2 regions of the Ethanoligenens sp. genome follow, and region 1 is predicted to be linked to the other one. Evidence: riboswitches for the same ligand, from Rfam matches in the RefSeq annotation. Region 1 holds a riboswitch; the other holds the start of a gene.
What was found. Region 1 has a riboswitch for FMN ahead of ribD (bifunctional diaminohydroxyphosphoribosylaminopyrimidine deaminase/5-amino-6-(5-phosphoribosylamino)uracil reductase RibD). Riboswitches for the same ligand answer to the same signal wherever they lie in the genome.
Positions count from the first base shown of each region.

Region 1 (5,429 bases):
CACGCGCGGATTGCTTTATATCACCCTCAAATTTTTTGCGTATGCTGTTAAAATGCACAGGCTAAATGGACTGGCTTGGTTATCAGAAATTCTTGATAAATTCGAAAAGCCAGGCAAACTATGATCGCCGTTACCCTGCCACTAATTTTTGATGAGGGCATTTTTAGACAGTCCCCTTAATCATACTTCTATCGCACGAATCAGATTGACCATTTCAATCGCGCCTTCTGCGCAGTCAAAGCCCTTGTTGCCTGCTTTGGTTCCGGCGCGTTCAATAGCCTGCTCGATATTTTCCGTCGTAAGTACACCGAACATCACCGGAACTCCGCTGGAAAGCGCCGTTTGGGCGATGCCCTTTGACACTTCATTGCAAACATAGTTGTAATGGCTGGTACTGCCTCGGATCACAGCTCCGAGACAGATCACCGCGTCATATTTTCCGCTTTTCGCCATTTTTGACGCGATCAGCGGAATTTCGAACGCGCCGGGAACCCATGCCACATCAATGCTATCTTCCGATACATCGTGGCGCTTCAAACCATCTAACGCGCCAGATAGCAATTTCGAGGTAATAAATTCGTTAAAGCGGGCGGCTACAATACCAACCCGGATTTCTTTGGATATCAGTTTTCCTTCAAAAACATTCATTACAAGCGCTCCCTTCAATAATTGAGGATATGTCCCATTCGGCACTGCTTCGTTTTAAGATAAAACAGGTCGTAGGGGGTGGCATCCATCTGGATGGGGATACGCTCTACAATTTCCATACCGTAATCGGCAAGCTGATACACCTTGTCGGGATTATTGGTCAGAAGCCGAAGCGTCTTAGCTCCCAAATCCCGAAGAATCTGCGCGCCAATGAAATATTCTCGTAAATCGCCCGCAAAACCAAGCGCCTCGTTTGCTTCCAGCGTATCCATCCCTTGATCCTGTAATTCGTAGGCCCGGAGCTTGTTGATAAGCCCGATGCCGCGCCCTTCCTGCCGCATGTAGAGCAAAATTCCACGTCCCTCCCGTTCAATCTGCGTCATAGCAGATGCGAACTGCTGTCCGCAGTCACAGCGGAGGGAGCCGAAAGCGTCCCCTGTCAGGCATTCAGAATGAACGCGGCACAACAGGTTTTGCCCGTCTCCGATTTCTCCCTTGACCAACGCAATGTGGTGCTCTCCGTTGAGCTTGTTGATGTAGCCGTATGCGGTGAAATCTCCGTATCGAGTTGGCATTTTGGCAGCAGCTACGCGCTCGACCAGCTTATCGTGCTTTTTCCGGTAATCCCGCAAATCCTTGATTGTGATAAAGGTCAGCCCCCATTGACCCGCAAACTGAATCAGTTCCGGCGTGCGCATCATCCGACCGTCCGCGCTCATGACCTCACAGCACAGTCCACACTCTGTAAGGCCCGCAAGCCGCAGCAGATCCACGGTGGCCTCCGTATGCCCGCCCCGTTCCAGAATGCCGTTCGGCTTTGCCATCAGCGGAAACATATGACCGGGGCGGCGGAAATCCTCAGGCTTTGCGCTGTCGCTTACACAGGCGCGGGCCGTGACGCCCCGTTCTTCGGCGGAAATGCCCGTCGTGGTACTGGCATGATCGACGGAAACCGTAAACGCTGTTTCATGGTTGTCAGTATTGTCGGAAACCATCTGCGGAAACCGGAGCTTCTGGCAGAGCGCAATGCTCATGGGCATACAAATCAGCCCTTTGCCGTGTACCGCCATAAAATTGACGTTTTCCGTTGTGGCGAATTCTGAGGCGCAAATCAAATCTCCTTCATTTTCCCGATTTTCATCATCTGTCGCTAAAATTATTTTTCCCTGACGCAAATCGTCAAACGCTTTTTCTATCGTACTAAACGCAAACACGCTGATTCCTCCTAAAATCCATATCGGGCAAGAAATTCCTTTGAGATACCGCTTCGTCCTCCCGGTGCGCAGAGCAGCTTTTCCACATACTTTCCAATGCAGTCGTTTTCCAGATTTACTGTGTTCCCGACGCGCTTTTTCCCAAGCGTGGTGTTTTGGGCCGTGTGCGGAATCACGGATACGCTGAAATCATTTTCTGACACGCCCGCAACAGTCAGACTGATGCCGTCGATAGCGATGGACCCTTTGTCGATTACATACCGCAGGATAGCGGGGGATGTGCGGACTGTGAACCAGATCGCGTTTTCATCTTTCCGCGCCTTACTGATGACCCCAGTTCCATCGATATGCCCTGCGACGATATGTCCGCCGATCCGTCCGTTCAGCGGCATGGCGCGTTCCAAATTGACCATGCCGCCGATATTCAGATTCAAAAGGTTGGAGCGTTCGACGGTTTCGTGCATCACATCGGCGGAAAAGGAATTTTCCACCAGAGAAACGACCGTCAAGCACACGCCGCTGACCGCGATACTGTCACCCTGTTTCAAATCGTCCAGAACCGCCGATGCGCTGACTGTTACAACAGCGGAATGCCCGCCTTTTCTAATTGAGAGTACGGTTCCCGTTTCTTCTATGATACCTGTGAACATGGAAGCACCTCGCTTTCCAGCAGAATGTCATCTCCCAAGTAGGTCACTTGCGGCGGAGCAAGCTTGAACGCTTGCTCCAGGCTTTTCACGCCGATTCCCTCCACAGGGGACTTCGCATCGGCGCCGCCAAACAGCTTCGGAGCAACATATGCCTGTACTTTGTTGACGATGCCGTTTTGCAATGCCGACCAGTTCAGCGCTCCACCGCCCTCTAGCAAAACGCTGTCGATTTCTTTCTCCCCCAATACAGCCATGAGTTTCCGCAGATCCACACGCTCATTTTTTGCTGGGAGCGTGAACACCTCGCACCCGGCATCCCTGTAGGGGCGCGCAAGGGTTTCATCCCGTAAGCAGGTGGCAAGAATAGTGGGAGCCTCTCCTGTCGTCTGCACGACCCGCGCGTTGGGTGGCGTCCGCAGCCGGGAATCGCAGACGATGCGGACGGGATTCCTGCCGTCCGGCAGATGGCACGTCAAAAGCGGGTCGTCCGCGAGAACCGTGCCGACACCGACCATGATACCGGAATACCGATGTCTGTCCCCTTGTACATGCCTGCGGGCGGTTTCGCCGATGATCCATTTTGATTGACCGGAATGCGTGGCGATCTTCCCGTCCATCGTCATCGCATACTTCATCACGACATAGGGCATCCGAGTCCGAATAAAGTGGAAGAATACCTCGTTCAGCGCGGTACAGGCTTCGCACAGCAAACCTTCCGTGATTTCAATCCCGTGTTGACGTAAAATCTGAATGCCTTTCCCGGCAACCAGTGGGTTCGGATCGACCGAGCCGACCACCACGCGCTGGATGCCGCTTTCCAGAATTGCATCCGTACACGGCGGCGTTTTCCCGTAATGGCAGCAAGGTTCCAAGGTCACATACAGCGTTGCACCATGAGGCGGTTCCGTGCAGCAAGCAAGCGCGTTCCGCTCCGCGTGCAATTCCCCGTACCGCTGATGATAGCCCGTGCCGATCACACGGCCATCTTTCACGACAACGGCTCCGACCATCGGATTCGGATTGACCCAACCGCATCCTCTTTGTGCGCATTCCAATGCCAGCTTCATGTAAGTTTCGTCAGACAATCGCAACACCCCTAAAATAAAAAAATTAACACCTGAAAACATTGGAAATGTCTTTCAGGTGTTAAAATTCAGGTGTATTGGAATGCCCTTAAAGCCATCAGGCACGGAGAAACCGGCTCTGACGGAATCATAAAGCACTGTCGAACGTTACTCCGGCATTACATATAATTTCAACACATCTTCTTCTATCCAGACTATACTGTCGGTTTTGGAGTTTCACCAAATCCTGACTTGAACATAATGTCAAGTCCTGCGCTTACGCGCTCGCGGACTATACCGCCGATCGGGAATTTCACCCTGCCCTGAAGACATTTGAACTTATTCAGTTGTTAATTCTTATCATACGCCGCTGCACAAAAAAAATCAAGCCTGTAATAAAGGCAAACAAAGCTTGGCTTGGCAAGCAATGACCGTGTGGCCACGGTCTGCTTGTTGAGGGCCGTCCCGCCCCCAAACCCCCGGGGCAAAATCCGCCTTGCGGCCGCTTTTGCGAACGCCCCGTACCCTGGGCGGCTGTGCATCCTTGCGGATGCCTAAAGGCGCATTGGCGCACCATGCATTGAAATCCGCCGTCATGACTGTCGGCTCCTTTCCAGCTCTCGCTGCCGGTCGGGCAGCTCCACGCGCAAAATCTTATCCACATTGCTCCGTACCGTCTGTAGCTCTGACTGGTCGTCTTTCAGGCGGCGGTATTCTTCGTACCGCGCTTTTTTCTGTTCCAGAAGCGTGGTATATTCCGCCTGCAACTGCGCCATCGTTGGAATTGTGCCGCCCCCCAAAGCGTCAAACGCCTGCTTGGCCTCCTGCCGCAAACGCAGTTCCTCCGTGTGCTGTGCCCGGAACGCCTTACTCCACCCGGACGTCTTGTACTGGTCAAAGATTTTTTTCGTCTTGCTGTAATCAACGATATGCTTTTTCAGCGTCCCGATCTCGGTCATACGGCCCTCCAGTTTTCGGACGCCGGAGGATGCACTCGACATATCTTCCGTGACTGCCGCCATGCGGTCAAGCAGACCGGCATAATCGGCGATCCCGTGTTCGGACAAATAGTTGAAGGTTTTCGCCGCCTGCTTGATATTAAAAATTTTCGCCCAGCGTTCGTAGCCGGGGCCTTTACCGGCGTCGATTTTTGCCTGAATGTCGATCAGCAAATTGATGTTTTCAGCAAAAAACCGTCGCGCTTTTTTCTGCATGGGCGTAGGTTTTTGTTTGCCCGCCAGACGCGCGGAAATCGCGTCCTCGGTGTAATCCGCGCCTAGCCGCTTTGCCCGCGTAAATCGTTCCTGCCCCGGCGCGCGAAATGAAATATACTTGCCGCGCTTGACTTCATACCCGGTCTGACGCATCCGGTCAAGAAAATCGTCAAAATCCTCGGCGGACGGCAGCACGGCGTCAATGGTTTCGCGCAGTTTGGACTTCCAACTGGTGCCCGCTTTATCCGCCGACCATTCCTTATAGCTTTTGCCTTTTTCCTTGGGATGTTCAATGACATAATATCCTTGCTCTTTGCACAACCGGTCGTTGATGGAACGCAGCACCTCATAGGAATTATACAGGTTCTGGAATTTCCGCGTAGCATCCAATGCGGTGCTGTTGAAATAAACGTGCGTATGGATGTTTTTTTTATCCACATGGGTGCAGACGATAAACGCATGATCACCCTTCGTAAATTCCAGCGCGGTTTCGTATGCCAGACGGTTTGCATCCTCCGGCGTAATTTCTCCTACCTTGTAGGACTGGACGAGCAAATAAGCAATCACATCCTTGCGCCGTTCCTGCCTGCGTCCGGTCAGATTTTCATAAAGTTGTTTGGTCGCGTAAAACTCTTTGTA
Region 1 is NZ_JBDNLG010000082.1:6,816-12,244, reverse strand. Features, by position in the region: gene ribE (6,7-dimethyl-8-ribityllumazine synthase) at 181-648, opposite strand; gene ABF463_RS11365 (bifunctional 3,4-dihydroxy-2-butanone-4-phosphate synthase/GTP cyclohydrolase II) at 663-1,862, opposite strand; gene ABF463_RS11360 (riboflavin synthase) at 1,874-2,512, opposite strand; gene ribD (bifunctional diaminohydroxyphosphoribosylaminopyrimidine deaminase/5-amino-6-(5-phosphoribosylamino)uracil reductase RibD) at 2,494-3,597, opposite strand; FMN riboswitch at 3,771-3,911, opposite strand; gene ABF463_RS11350 (hypothetical protein) at 3,961-4,173, opposite strand; gene ABF463_RS11345 (relaxase/mobilization nuclease domain-containing protein) at 4,170-5,429, opposite strand, start outside.

Region 2 (12,957 bases), on a different contig from region 1:
AGCGGCCGGATTGTTTCCAATGTGATATCGCCGACCTGACCGCGCACGGAGGCAAGCAGCTCCTGCGGTTTCACATCAAAATGCGAAAGCACAAATGCCGTTTCCCGGTTCACCTTGCCCAACCTCACCGGTGTGGCGTCCACCCCCAGCGCCCGCTTGAGCGCGGCATATCCTATAGACGAACAAATAGAGTCGGTATCCGGGTTACGGTGCCCGGTCACATATACAGTCTGGCTCATGACTTTCCATCCTCTGCACTTGAATTTTATAGAACGGCAGCCGCCGTCCCGCCGTGACAATCTTTGGACATCTTCATTATAGGCGCGTGCCCTGCTCTTGTCAAAGCGCCCGCCGACCGCCTTCTCACTCCGGGCAACAGGCGCAGTGCCCGCCGCACTGTCTAAAAATGGGGGAGACGGGCGAGCGCTTTCCCGCCTATACTTTTCGGAGACAAAATGCTATAATCAAGGGCAATGAAACGCCATGCCGCCATGCGGCTCAATCCTATGGAGGGCCCCCTTATGCTGCAAGCAGCCGATGTTGTAAAAATCGTGTGCAACGGCGATAAACCGGCACTTGCCGCGCTCATCGCGGCGGCGCGCCATCTGCCGCAGGAAGACCGGCAGGCGCTCTTTGCCGCCGCCGATACTGCCCGGCGTCCCTATTACGGGGACACCGTCTATTTTCGGGGGCTAATCGAGTTTACCAGTTACTGCAAAAACGACTGCTATTACTGCGGCATCCGCGCGGGCAATACCAAGGCCGCACGTTATCGGCTGACAGAGGCGGAAATATGGGCCTGTGCAGACAAGGGCCGCGCGCTGGGTTTCCGCACCTTCGTCCTGCAAGGCGGAGAAGACCCGTGGTATACCGACGACCGCATCTGCTCGATCGTTTCCGGCATCAAGGAGCGGCATCCAGATTGCGCCGTCACACTGTCCATCGGCGAAAAAGAACGCGATAGCTACCAGCGCTATTTTGAAGCGGGCGCCGACCGCTATCTGCTGCGGCACGAAACGGCAGACAATGCGCACTACCGCTCGCTGCATCCCGCGTCCATGTCCGCTGAACACCGCAGGCGGTGCCTATATGACCTCAAAGACATCGGCTATCAGGTGGGAGCAGGTTTCATGGTGCAGTCGCCCGGGCAGACTGATGAAACGCTGGCGGAAGACTTTTTGTTCCTGCGGGATCTTCAGCCGCATATGGTCGGGATTGGGCCGTTCGTGCCGCACCACGACACCCGCTTTGCCGGCATGGAAACCCCCTCGGCGGATTTTACACTCGTCCTGCTCTCTTTCCTGCGGCTGATGCTGCCGAAGGTCTTGCTGCCCGCCACCACCGCACTTGGCACTGTTGACCCGCTGGGGCGCGAAAAGGGGCTGAAAGCCGGGGCGAACGTGGTCATGCCCAACCTGTCACCGGTCACACACCGCAAAGAGTATATGCTGTATGACAATAAAATTTGCACCGGTGAGGAGGCGGCGGAATGCCTGCAATGTCTGTCGCGGCGCATTGCGTCGGCCGGCTTCACGCCGGACTTTTCACGCGGCGACCATATAGACCGTACAAGGAGGGTGAACCGCATATGAGGACAGAGCAGGACCTGCTGGGTGAACGCCGGTTGGACGACACTGCCTATTACGGAATCCACACGGTACGTGCTATAGAAAATTTTCCGTTATCCGGGCAGCGCCTGCACCCCGAACTGATCCGGGCGCTGGCAGCCGTCAAGCAGGCGGCGGCGCTGGCCAACGGGGACGCGGGTCTGATTGCCCGGGAAAAGGTAACTGCCATTGTCAGTGCCTGCGCAGAAATCGCATCCGGTGAACTGGCCGATCAGTTCCTCACCGACGCGTTGCAGGGCGGCGCGGGAACATCCGCCAACATGAACCTCAATGAGGTCATTGCCAACCGCGCCATTGAGCTGTTGGGCGGCAAAAAGGGCGATTACACACTGGTGCATCCCATCGACGATGTGAACCGCTCCCAGTCCACCAACGATGTTTTTCCAACCGCCGTGCGTGTGGCGGCTATCCGGCTGCTCAAACCGGTGAGCCAGGCGTTTGCAAACTTGCAGACGGCCTTGCAGGAAAAAGAGGAGGCCTTTGCGGACGTGCTGAAAATCGGGCGCACGGAGCTGCAGGACGCGGTGCCCATCACATTGGGGCAGGAGTGCGGGGCATGGGCGCAAGCCGTGGCGCGCGACCGCTGGCGGCTTTACAAAGCGGAGGAACGCCTGCGGCAGATCAATTTGGGCGGTACGGCGGTCGGCACGGGTCTGAACGCCCCGCGCGCTTACACGTTTGCGGCGGCGGAACATTTGCGGGAACTGACAGGGCTGGGGCTTGCGCGTGCGGAAGACCCCATCGACCCCACCCAAAACTGTGATGTGTTCGTAGAAGTATCCGGTCTGCTCAAGGCGGCGGCGGTCAATCTCGCCAAGATTGCGGGCGACCTGCGGCTATTATCTTCCGGCCCGCGCGCGGGGTTCGGGGAAATTCACCTGCCCGCGCTGCAAGCGGGTTCTTCCATTATGCCCGGCAAAGTAAATCCGGTCATCCCGGAAGCGGTCACGCAGGCTGCCTATCAAATCATGGCGGATGATATGGCCATCACACTGGCGGCGCAGGCGGGCAACCTCGAACTGAATGCGTTTTTGCCGTTGATTGCAAAAAATCTACTGGAAATGTTGGATTTGATGCGGCAGTCCGTAAAGTTGCTTTTAGAGAAATGCATTGCCGGCATGGAGCCAAACCGCGCGCGCTGTGCGGCACTGGCGGAGCAAAGCCCATCATTGGCGGCGGTGCTCATCGACCACATTGGCTATGACGCGGCCTCTCGCATCGCCAAAGACTGCCTGCAAACCGGCAAGACCGTCCGGCAGGCACTCCGAGAGGATGGACGCTTCACTCCGGAGCAAATTGACCGCATCCTTGATCCCCGCGCCATGACCCGGGCGGACACCATTCGGTTTTAAATTCAGGCAAACTTCCATCAAACCATACCTGCTCAGCCTGAAACGGGCAGGCACAACTCGTCAGACAGGAGGCCTGTATGGAATACGCCTGCACACTCCTTGCCGTTCACGATATGGAACGGGCAAAACAGTTTTACCACGATGTGCTGGGCTTGGAAGTCATCGCGGACTTTGGAGCCAACGTCACATTGACCGGCGGCATCGCCCTGCAAACCGCAGACACTTGGAAATCTTTTCTCCGCAAATCCGCGGACGAAATCGTCTTTGGCAACAATGCGTGTGAACTGTATTTTGAAGAAGATGATATGGATACTTTTTCCGCCAAATTAAGCGGATTCCCAAACATTCGATATGTGCATCCGCTTTTGGAACACGCGTGGGGACAACGCGTCATCCGCTTTTACGATTTGGATGAGCACATCCTTGAAGTCGGAGAAAATATGGCAATCGTAGTACAACGCTTCTTGAACAGCGGACTTTCCATTAAAGAAACAGCCGCCCGCATGGATGTACCGGTGTCTTATATCAAAAGCTTACAATAAACCACAAACCCGAAAGGAGTCCCTATGGACACCACACCTGTCGCCAACCGCACGCACATCGCCTTTTTCGGGAGGCGCAACGCGGGCAAATCCTCGCTGCTCAACGCAATCGCCGGGCAGCCGGTCGCAGTCACGTCCGACGTACCAGGCACCACGACCGACCCCGTCCACAAAACGATGGAGATTCTGCCGCTGGGACCTGTGCTGCTGACCGATACCGCCGGACTCGACGACACCGGTGAATTGGGCAGTCTGCGGGTAGAAAAAGCTTATGAGGAACTGCGCCGCACCGATCTGGCTGTGGTTGTGGTAAATGCGGCACAGGGCGTAGGAACATTTGAAACCGCATTCATTGAGGAACTGCGGCAGCGGCGTGTACCGTTTGTAGTCGTACTCAACAAGTGCGACTTACATCCGGTCAGTGCGGAAGAGCACGATGCCTTGCAGGCCAAAACCGCCGCACCAGTCGCCACGGCGAGCGCCCGGACAGGGGAGGGAATATCCGCCTTGCGGGAACTGCTTGCACAGACCGCCGCGCCGGACACCGAGGAGCTGGGATTGACCAGCGGGCTGGTGCAGGAGGGGCAGACCGCTGTTCTGGTGACGCCCATCGACAAAGCCGCGCCGAAAGGGCGTCTGATCCTGCCCCAACAACAGACCATCCGCGACATCTTGGAACGCGACGCTATCGCGGTGGTAACCAAAGAACAGGAACTGCGCTACACGCTCGAAAACCTGCGGCAAAAACCGGCGGTTGTCATTACCGACTCGCAGGCATTTCTAAAAGTATCCGCCGACACGCCGCCGGAGATTCCGCTCACCTCGTTTTCCATCCTGTTTGCAAGGCAGAAAGGCGACCTCACAGCGCTGACCAAAGGGGTGCGCCGTATTGCCTCCCTCCGCCCGGGCGACCGCGTGCTGATTGCGGAGGGCTGCACCCACCACCGGCAGTCGGATGACATCGGCACTGTCAAGATTCCGCGCTGGATACGGCAGTTGGTCGGGGGAGAGGTCGCATTCGACTGGACATCAGGTCTGGATTTTCCGCGTGATATTGAACAATACGCAGTCGTAGTCCACTGCGGCGGCTGTATGCTCACCCGTCGAGAAATGCAGTACCGCATCCGGTATGCCAACGCACACGGGGTGGATGTAACCAACTATGGGATGCTGATTGCCTATGTGCAGGGCATCTTAAAGCGCGCCCTCCAACCGTTCCCCGCAGCAGCGCTGGCTTATTCGGAAAGATGATCTTTTGGCCCCATGTTGCAACCGGTATCTTGGCGGCAACATGAGGCATCGCATCTTATATCAATGGTAGATAATGTCTTTGATCTGTGTAAAATAGGCAAGCCACACCAATCCCGAAATTGTGACAAGCCCAACGCACATAATGGTAAAAATACGGTTTGTTCGAACTTTAACAAAAAATTCGTGCACCAAACACATAGCGACTACAAGCATCATCAAATCCGAAATAAAAAACACACGGTTGCCGGAGGCATAGATCGTAGGTGAGAATCCCATCATTAGCCCCGAATCAATGGATGAAAAAAGAAGGAACAGACAAAACAACCCCTGCCGTTTATTGTCAAATGATGTGTAAATCAAATAAGCTAAAAGCAACAACATGGCAACTGCCGCAACAATACCGATATACGATTTTTTTGAATACACCGCCGTATAATCAAAAATTGAAAAATTGGTCAAATATTTTTGCACTGTTGCCGCCAGTTTGAAGGATGGATCCACCATACGGGATAAAAGTGTATCAAGCGGGAGCAAATTTATCAATAGCATCAACAGCGGCAAAGCCGCAAAGATCGTTGCACCTTTGCTTTGGAACTTTTTCCTGTAAAGGAGGATGACCAATATGCTAATGAGCAAAATGGTCCAGACCGACGTGTTTAAAAAGTAGTTTGCCGTCAGGCAAAGCCCTCTGAACAACTTATCCGGAATAGACAGCATATCATAATCCGGAAACCAGAATAATGTTTCATTGGCCACACGCCCTTTTGACCCGGGTGCCGTCAGACAAATTAAAGCATTTACCGCGATGATAAGGTAATAGCCGCCAAACATCAAATTCGACAGCAGCGACGACTTGAAACGCCTCCGCACAAGGAACACTAGGGCAACCACTCCTGAAAAAATCAGGATAACGGCCGTCTGTTCACAATAACAGGCATACAGTGCGCAAACAACATAAAGGATATAAAGCGGATTTTTCGTTTCCCGTGCAAAAACGAGGTTAAAAAAAGGAATCAGTGCGATCAGCAGGCTTGTACCGGCCCAAAAATAATAAAAAGAACCCGTTATCCAAACAACAGACCCAAGCATCGTGGAAAGCGGAATCAGAAAAAACAGCGCACACCCAATCATATTTTTAACAAGTGTTTCATTTCTGCGGCCAATCGTCCCCATTTGACTTATTCTCGACAACATGAGCATTAATACCGCAAAACATGCAACGTTTAAAATCTTCCACATCAACAAACGGACCTTATAGGAAAGCAGCCAAACCAAAGTAGGAAACAGTCGCCCCCCCCACGTGTGGTAATAATTGTCCAACGCGCCTCGCACCCCATGATTTTGGTTCAAAATGCCCAAACGCGTAATGTCATCATAAACCGGGATAGCCTGATAAACAATCAAAAAAAGCAAAACAGAATACAGAGCAATCGGTATGTATTGCGTAATATACTGAACATCTATTTTTTTAATCTTTGCAACAAAATATTTACGCAAATTCATACCTTGAGTTCCTTTTCTGAATAAATAATAGACTTTCTCCCGCTTCGATCAATCATCAATATGCCTACTTGATAGGAAATCCCTTTTTTCAATGCGGCCTTTCTTGCTTTCGCGTATACGCCGCAGGGTCCATAATTGATACCATCGTTCATTGCTGCGTTGATATCTGGTCTCACGACCGAAAGTGTATGTAATGCATAAATATGTCCGCCATTATCCTTTAAAACCAGCGTATTATTGACATATACGTTTTGGAATGCCCCGGCAATCCAATTATACCCTTTATAAACCGTTCCTTTATTGATTGCCCATCCTGAAATCGCTACAATTCCGTTTGCATCATCAATCGTGTCAATTTGGGCAACTCCATTTGACGAAACCGTAAAAGACCCGTTTATGCTTCTTATATGATACAGTGTTCCATGATAGAATAAAACGACTACGGCCGCAATACCCAGACAGGCAAACAACACACCACATATTTTTACCTTCACTTGTTTCTCCCCGTTTTCTCTTCTGTAGGTTTGACAAACAACAACTTTTACTTGTATGCGCACCTCCGCAATTTACACCGCGCATGCTTCTTTTTCTATATGCGCTTTATTATAGCACAAAAAGAGCCTATTTTTATGATGCTGTCGCCATAAAAATAGGCTCTTACTCGCTTTAACCCGACAGACCCACACACCTCACTTGCGCTGTTTCTGTCAATCCGAGGCAAAAGGGAAGTCCTCCATGCGCCCGGTATGGATATCCCGCAAAAGCTGCTGGTTTTGGTCAAGATCGCGCGGCCAATCGGTAAAATCCGACACCATATTATAAAGCCGCTCGATGTCTTCCGCACGCTTCTGATCAATCAGAGTGTTCATACAGCGCATCAAACCGGCAGGTTTCTGGGGCACACTTGAAAGCACCTGCAAAAACCATTTGTGCCACGGGAACAATGTCTCATTGTGCGCTAAAAACAACCGCCCGGCATATAATGCAAATTGCAGTGCGGAAAGATGTGCCAGATAGCGGTTGTCCCGCCGCAGCGCCTCATAATAATGCAATTTCCACGCAGAAAACTGTGCATAGAAGCGAAGCAGTTTGCTGTGCTTTTGTTCCACCGGATAGCGGGCCGCCTGCCGCACCAACTTTTCCAGCCCGCCCAAACGGTCAAAGGTGACAATGGCATCTTGAAAATCGTAACGCGCCGGCTCCGTTCCATCGGCGGCCACCCGTTCAATACGCGCCAGTGTAGTGAACTCACCGTCCACATAACCGCCCTCATAGTGGGTGGCGCCGCGGTCAAAATACCCGATATTCCCCGCACGCTCCTTTGCCGAGAAAAACGCTTCGGTGCAAACAATCTTAATATCCACATCGGAATTCTCCAGAGCAAAGCCATGTGCAACCGATCCATAAATGATAACGCCGAGCACTTCGTCCCATGCAGACAATTCTTTTGTTGCCGCTCTAATTGCGGCTTGATGGTGTTCAAACACGCTGATTACACCCCAAGGCTGCCAATGGTATCGGAAAACAAAAATCGCCGCGACCGTTGTCCTGCCGTGTCCCTTCATTTTATGTACTGCGGGATTCGATTCATCTATCCTACATACTACCACTATACCACAGGATGTGAAAAATGCAACGTATGCCGCGGAAAAGGAATCAAACCTTCAACGCATTCTCATTTCTGCTGAGGGCCGCCATCACTAAGCCCAACAAGACCGTTGTCAAAACCGACTTGACAATGTTTAAAAGTGTGGCCCAGCCAATGAAAACCGCCATCATTCCGGGAATCTGCGCGTTGGGGATATGATAGACCAGCCGCATATACGAGGGGTCAATTAAATAGTTTGCCAAAGCACCGGCGCCCACCATGGCGACCAATCCGACAAGCCCGCCCAACAGTATCGAAACCATCCGGGTTCCTTTACGTTTCAGCAAACCGCGCGTCACCACCGAAAGCGGCACCACGAGCGCAACGCCCACAATAAAATTGAGCAAAGCGCCAAAGCCCATGGTTGTTCCCCAATCCTTGACAAACAGGTTGATGATATTTTTGAGCAGTTCAATAACGACACCCGCGACCGGTCCAAACAGGACTGCGGCGACCGCAGCTGGAAGGTCGCTGAAGTCCAATTTGAGCGGCCCGGAGAAAAATGGAATCTCAATAAAATACAGAATGATGGAAATAGCAGTCAGCATCCCCAGGATAACCATGCGCTTTGTTTTTTGCTGTTGTGTGTACATAATAATACTCCTTTTTGGTCATGGGGCACGCTGGAAAACAAAAAGCCCCGGGATATAAAAATACCCGGGGCAATGTTGCAGGATATGCGTCTTTTTTCATCCGGACTATACCGTCGGTCACGGAATCACACCGTGTCAACAAAACTGCTCGCGGACTCGTCGGCATAAAGCCGCATTACCGCCGGTTGGAGAATTACACTCCGCCCCAAAGACATTTCATTTTGTGTTATTATAGCACACAAAGCACGGGGTGACAAGGGTTACACACCGCCGCCCAGGATTTTTTCATACGCCGTACCCGTGCGGGGCTTTTTATTTTTCACCTTTTATGGTACAGTTAGGATAGGTATCGCAGCCGGTCTCTGCGCAAACAGATTCTGCGCGATTCCAGTGCGGCATGGCTTTTAAAAACGGAGGGATGATTGTGGCAAACAGTGCGTTCGACGGCGGGGTAGAGCCCGGCGGTCTGCGGGATGCGGGCGACGTCAAAATCCTTATCTGTTACCTATTAAAGAATATGCGGGAGCCCCTCCCGCTCCAGACGTTGGCCGAAGCACTTCAGCACGACGGCCTAGTCAATTATTTCACGCTGGCGGATGCGCTCCACGCGCTGCTGCTTTCCGGACATATTGACCTGGTGGAAAAAGACGGCGAAAAATCGTACAAGGTCACACAGCTGGGCGCCGGTACAGCAGATATGTTTGAGCGCCGCCTGCCCTTTTCCGTTCGGGAAAAGGCTGTGAAGGCCGGCATCCGCCTGCTTGCGCGCCAAAAACGTGAAGCGGAAAACAAAGTGGAAATCACGCCCAACGGCGCCGGGTTCACCGTGCGCTGCGCCGTGCTGGACGGAACGGACACCCTGCTCTCCCTTTCACTGCTCGTGCCCGACTGTGCACAGGCGGAATCTGTGAAGCAACAGTTTCTGCGCGATCCCGGCACTATCTACCGCGCCACCGTCGCTTTAATGACGGGCGATATCGACGCCGTGGGCGGCGCACTCGCGCGCGAACAGCCACCGCAGACCTAATACGTTCTGAAAAGGCCTATTGCAAATACTGGTCGATCAAATATTGAGGCCGGCCTTTGGCCTCCAGATAGATCTTGCCAATATATTCACCGATGATACCGGTGCTCAAGATTTGAAGTCCGCCAATCGCCCAAATGGATATCACAATGCTTGTCCATCCTGCGACTGTCTTGCCTTGCAAAAACAAAAACAGAAAATACAGCAGCATGAGGATGCTGACTGAAAAAATGATTGCACCGGTGGCCGCAATCAGACGAATGGGCTTCACACTGAACGAGGTAACCCCCTCCCAGGCGAATGCCAACATCTTGTGGAGCGGATATTTGGACTGACCCGCGAAACGTTCGTGCCGCTCATAGGGCACCGTGTCGCTGCGAAAGCCGATCAGCGGCACGATCCCGCGCAGGAATAGGTTCACTTCGCGGAAGCGGGACAATGCTTCCACCGCGCGCCGGCTCATCAACCGATAATCCGCGTGGTTATAAACGATATCCACCCCCAGCGTTTGCATCAGGCGGTAGAAACAGACCGCTGTTTTCCGCTTGAAAACCGTGTCGCTGGCACGCGAGTTCCGTACACCATATACGACATCGCAGCCTTCGCCGCGTTTTTCCAGAAACCCGTCGATCGCGTCGATGTCGTCCTGTAGATCGGCATCCAGCGTCACGGTAATATCTGCTTGATCTTTTACGGTCATCAGGCCCGCGAGCAACGCGTTCTGATGGCCTTCGTTCCGTGAAAGGCGGATTCCCTGTACAAGTCCGTCGTGTGCATGCAGTTCCTCGATCAGTGCCCATGTACGGTCTTTGGAGCCGTCATCCACAAAGGCAATCCGGCTTTGGCCAGACACCTTCCCATCCCGAATCAGTGTATGGAGCTTCTCGGTCAACCGTTTGCCGGTCTCGGGGAGAACCGCCTCCTCATTGTAACAGGGAATCACCAGATATAGACATTCCAAGCCGCACCCACCCTTTCCTTTTTGGCAGCGAACCGATACGCACAACCCAAAAACCGGGCCGACCGCATAGCCAGTGCTCTTATTTTACAACAGACATCTGCCGAATGCAATCCGATGCTATAGCGCTTTCCACAAAAACAGGCTGCATAGGGCACAAAAAGAGGACGGAAACCCGTCCTCTTTACTGTTTTATATAAAGAAACCTCTGTGTCCGCAGTCTCAGACTCCGAAGCTGCGCACCATCCATTGCACTGTACCGTCGTTGCCGATAGCCGCCACATTCAGCGTATGCTGCCCCGCAGAAAGAGCGGCGACGGGAATCGTCAGGCTGAATCCACTGTTGCTGCTGCCTATATACTGCCCGTCAGGATCCACAATGGTTTTGACATCCGCCCGGCTCCCGTTGACCGATGTGGAAAAGAATTTCTGTGACGTGGTGCCAAGATCGACATATACGTCCACCCGATTCATTCCTGCGTGGTTCAGCGCCCAACCGGATACCTCCACATTGCCAGAGCACATGGCTGCGGCGGGGCTATCCAGACTACAGACCGAATCCGGACCCACCGTAAACGAACGCACCATCCATTGCACTGTACCGTCGTTGCCGATAGCCGCTGCATTCAATGTATGCTGTCCCGCGGGTAGAGCAGCGGCGGGAATCATCAGGTTAAATCCACTGTTGCTGCTGCCTATGTACTGCCCGTCAGGGTCTACAATGGTTTTGACATCCGCCCGGCTCCCGTTCACCAATGTGGAAAAGAATTTCTGTGACGCAGTACCAAGATCGACATACACATCCACCCGGTTCATCCCCGCGTGATTGAGCGCCCAGCCGGATACCTTCACATCGCCAGAGCACGTGGCTGCGGCGGGGCTGTCCAGACTACTGACCGAAGTGGGACCCACCGTGAACGAACGCACCATCCATTGCACTGTGCCGTCATTGCCGATAGCCGCTGCATTCAATGTATGCTGTCCCGCGGGTAGAGCAGCGGCGGGGATCATCAGGTTGAACCCACTGTTGCTGCTGCCTATATAGTGCCCGTCAGGGTCTACAATGGTTTTGACATCCGCCCGGTTCCCGTTCACCAAAGTGGAAAAGAATTTCTGTGACGCGGTGCCAAGATCGATATATACATCCACCCGGTTCATCCCCGCGTGGTTGAGCGCCCAGCCGGATATCGTCACATTGCCGGAGCACATGGCTGTTGCAGGGCTGTCTAGACTGCTGGCCGAAGCCGGTCCCGCCGTAAACGAACGCACCGTCCATTGCACTGTACCGTCGCTGCCGATGGCCTCTGCACTCACGGTATGCTGTCCCGCCGCAAAATCCGCGGCTGGTATGCTTAGGTTGAACCCGCTGTTACTGCTGCCTATATAGTGCCCATCAGGGTCTACAATGGTTTTGACATCGGCACGGGGCAGGTTAACCAATGTGGAATACAACTTTTGATTTGCTGTGCCTTTGTCAATGTACACATCGACGCGGCTCACGCCCGCGCTATTCAGCGCCCAGCCGGCCACCGTCACATTGCCGTATTGTGTAGAGCTGTCCGGACTTTCGAGATTCATTTGAGGAGAAAGTACAGGGGGAGTTTTCACGGTGCCTGCCGAATCGGACGAGCTGCTTCCAGATGGTTGGCTGCTTGAACTATTGTCAGTAGAATCAGGTGAATCGGGCGCAGTGGTAAACGCTTTTACACAGACGTTGGCATTTAAATTGCTGCCAAACGCTTGCGTCGTATCTGTCCAGCCGTTTCCGTCATACGAGACAAAACTCTGTCCGGCGGACGCGGTCGCTTTGCTGGAATAGCCTTTCACGGGAGCCTCAAGCGGAATTTGCACACCCTGCGCGGTGAACTGCACCTCCACCGCAAAGGTACTGCCTTGTTTCAGCGCGATTGAAGAGGAAAGTTCGGCTGTGTGGTATCCCGCCTCTGATTCCGTACCGGAGGCGACCAGTTTTCGGGTGTTGCTGCTCAAGGAACCGGTATATTGCGGGATCACATAGACCTTGTAACCGGCCGACGGTGCCAGTGTATAGAAACTGACGGCGGTAAGCGAATTGTTGTCATTCGCCTTAAACACATTGGCCATCCACTGGATTCCGGAACTGCCCTCTGTAGCGGCTGTGAACCCCAGCGGGTCATATTGATAGATTTCACTGTAGTTGCCAGTGGACTCCGCATCGTCATACACCGTGCTGCCGTCTTCACCAAAGACAGTATCACAATAGGAAATATAAAAATACCCTTTGTCGCCCCAGCCTGTGCCCCAGCTGTTTTTGCAGAGGAACGCGCCGTTGTATGCCGGTGTACCGCCGGATTTCCCCGAAAAATTGGATGCGGGATAGTTATCGTCCCAGCCAACCACGTCGATTTCGTGGTTGGAGCTGTTGCCGCCGTTATAATAATAACTGTAGGTGCCGCTATTGTAATAATTGTCATCAAAG
Region 2 is NZ_JBDNLG010000047.1:4,166-17,122, forward strand. Features, by position in the region: gene ABF463_RS08465 (putative manganese-dependent inorganic diphosphatase) at 1-239, opposite strand, end outside; gene hydE ([FeFe] hydrogenase H-cluster radical SAM maturase HydE) at 522-1,592, shown strand; gene ABF463_RS08475 (aspartate ammonia-lyase) at 1,589-2,980, shown strand; gene ABF463_RS08480 (VOC family protein) at 3,058-3,522, shown strand; gene hydF ([FeFe] hydrogenase H-cluster maturation GTPase HydF) at 3,547-4,773, shown strand; gene ABF463_RS08490 (DUF6056 family protein) at 4,834-6,276, opposite strand; gene ABF463_RS08495 (hypothetical protein) at 6,273-6,770, opposite strand; gene ABF463_RS08500 (nucleotidyltransferase domain-containing protein) at 6,984-7,763, opposite strand; gene ABF463_RS08505 (ECF transporter S component) at 7,933-8,517, opposite strand; FMN riboswitch at 8,602-8,734, opposite strand; gene ABF463_RS08510 (DUF4364 family protein) at 8,942-9,544, shown strand; gene ABF463_RS08515 (glycosyltransferase family 2 protein) at 9,561-10,502, opposite strand; gene ABF463_RS08520 (lectin like domain-containing protein) at 10,722-12,957, opposite strand, start outside.
Region 2: linked by a shared signal. The riboswitch ahead of ABF463_RS08505 (ECF transporter S component) and the one ahead of ribD (bifunctional diaminohydroxyphosphoribosylaminopyrimidine deaminase/5-amino-6-(5-phosphoribosylamino)uracil reductase RibD) in region 1 are both predicted to bind FMN.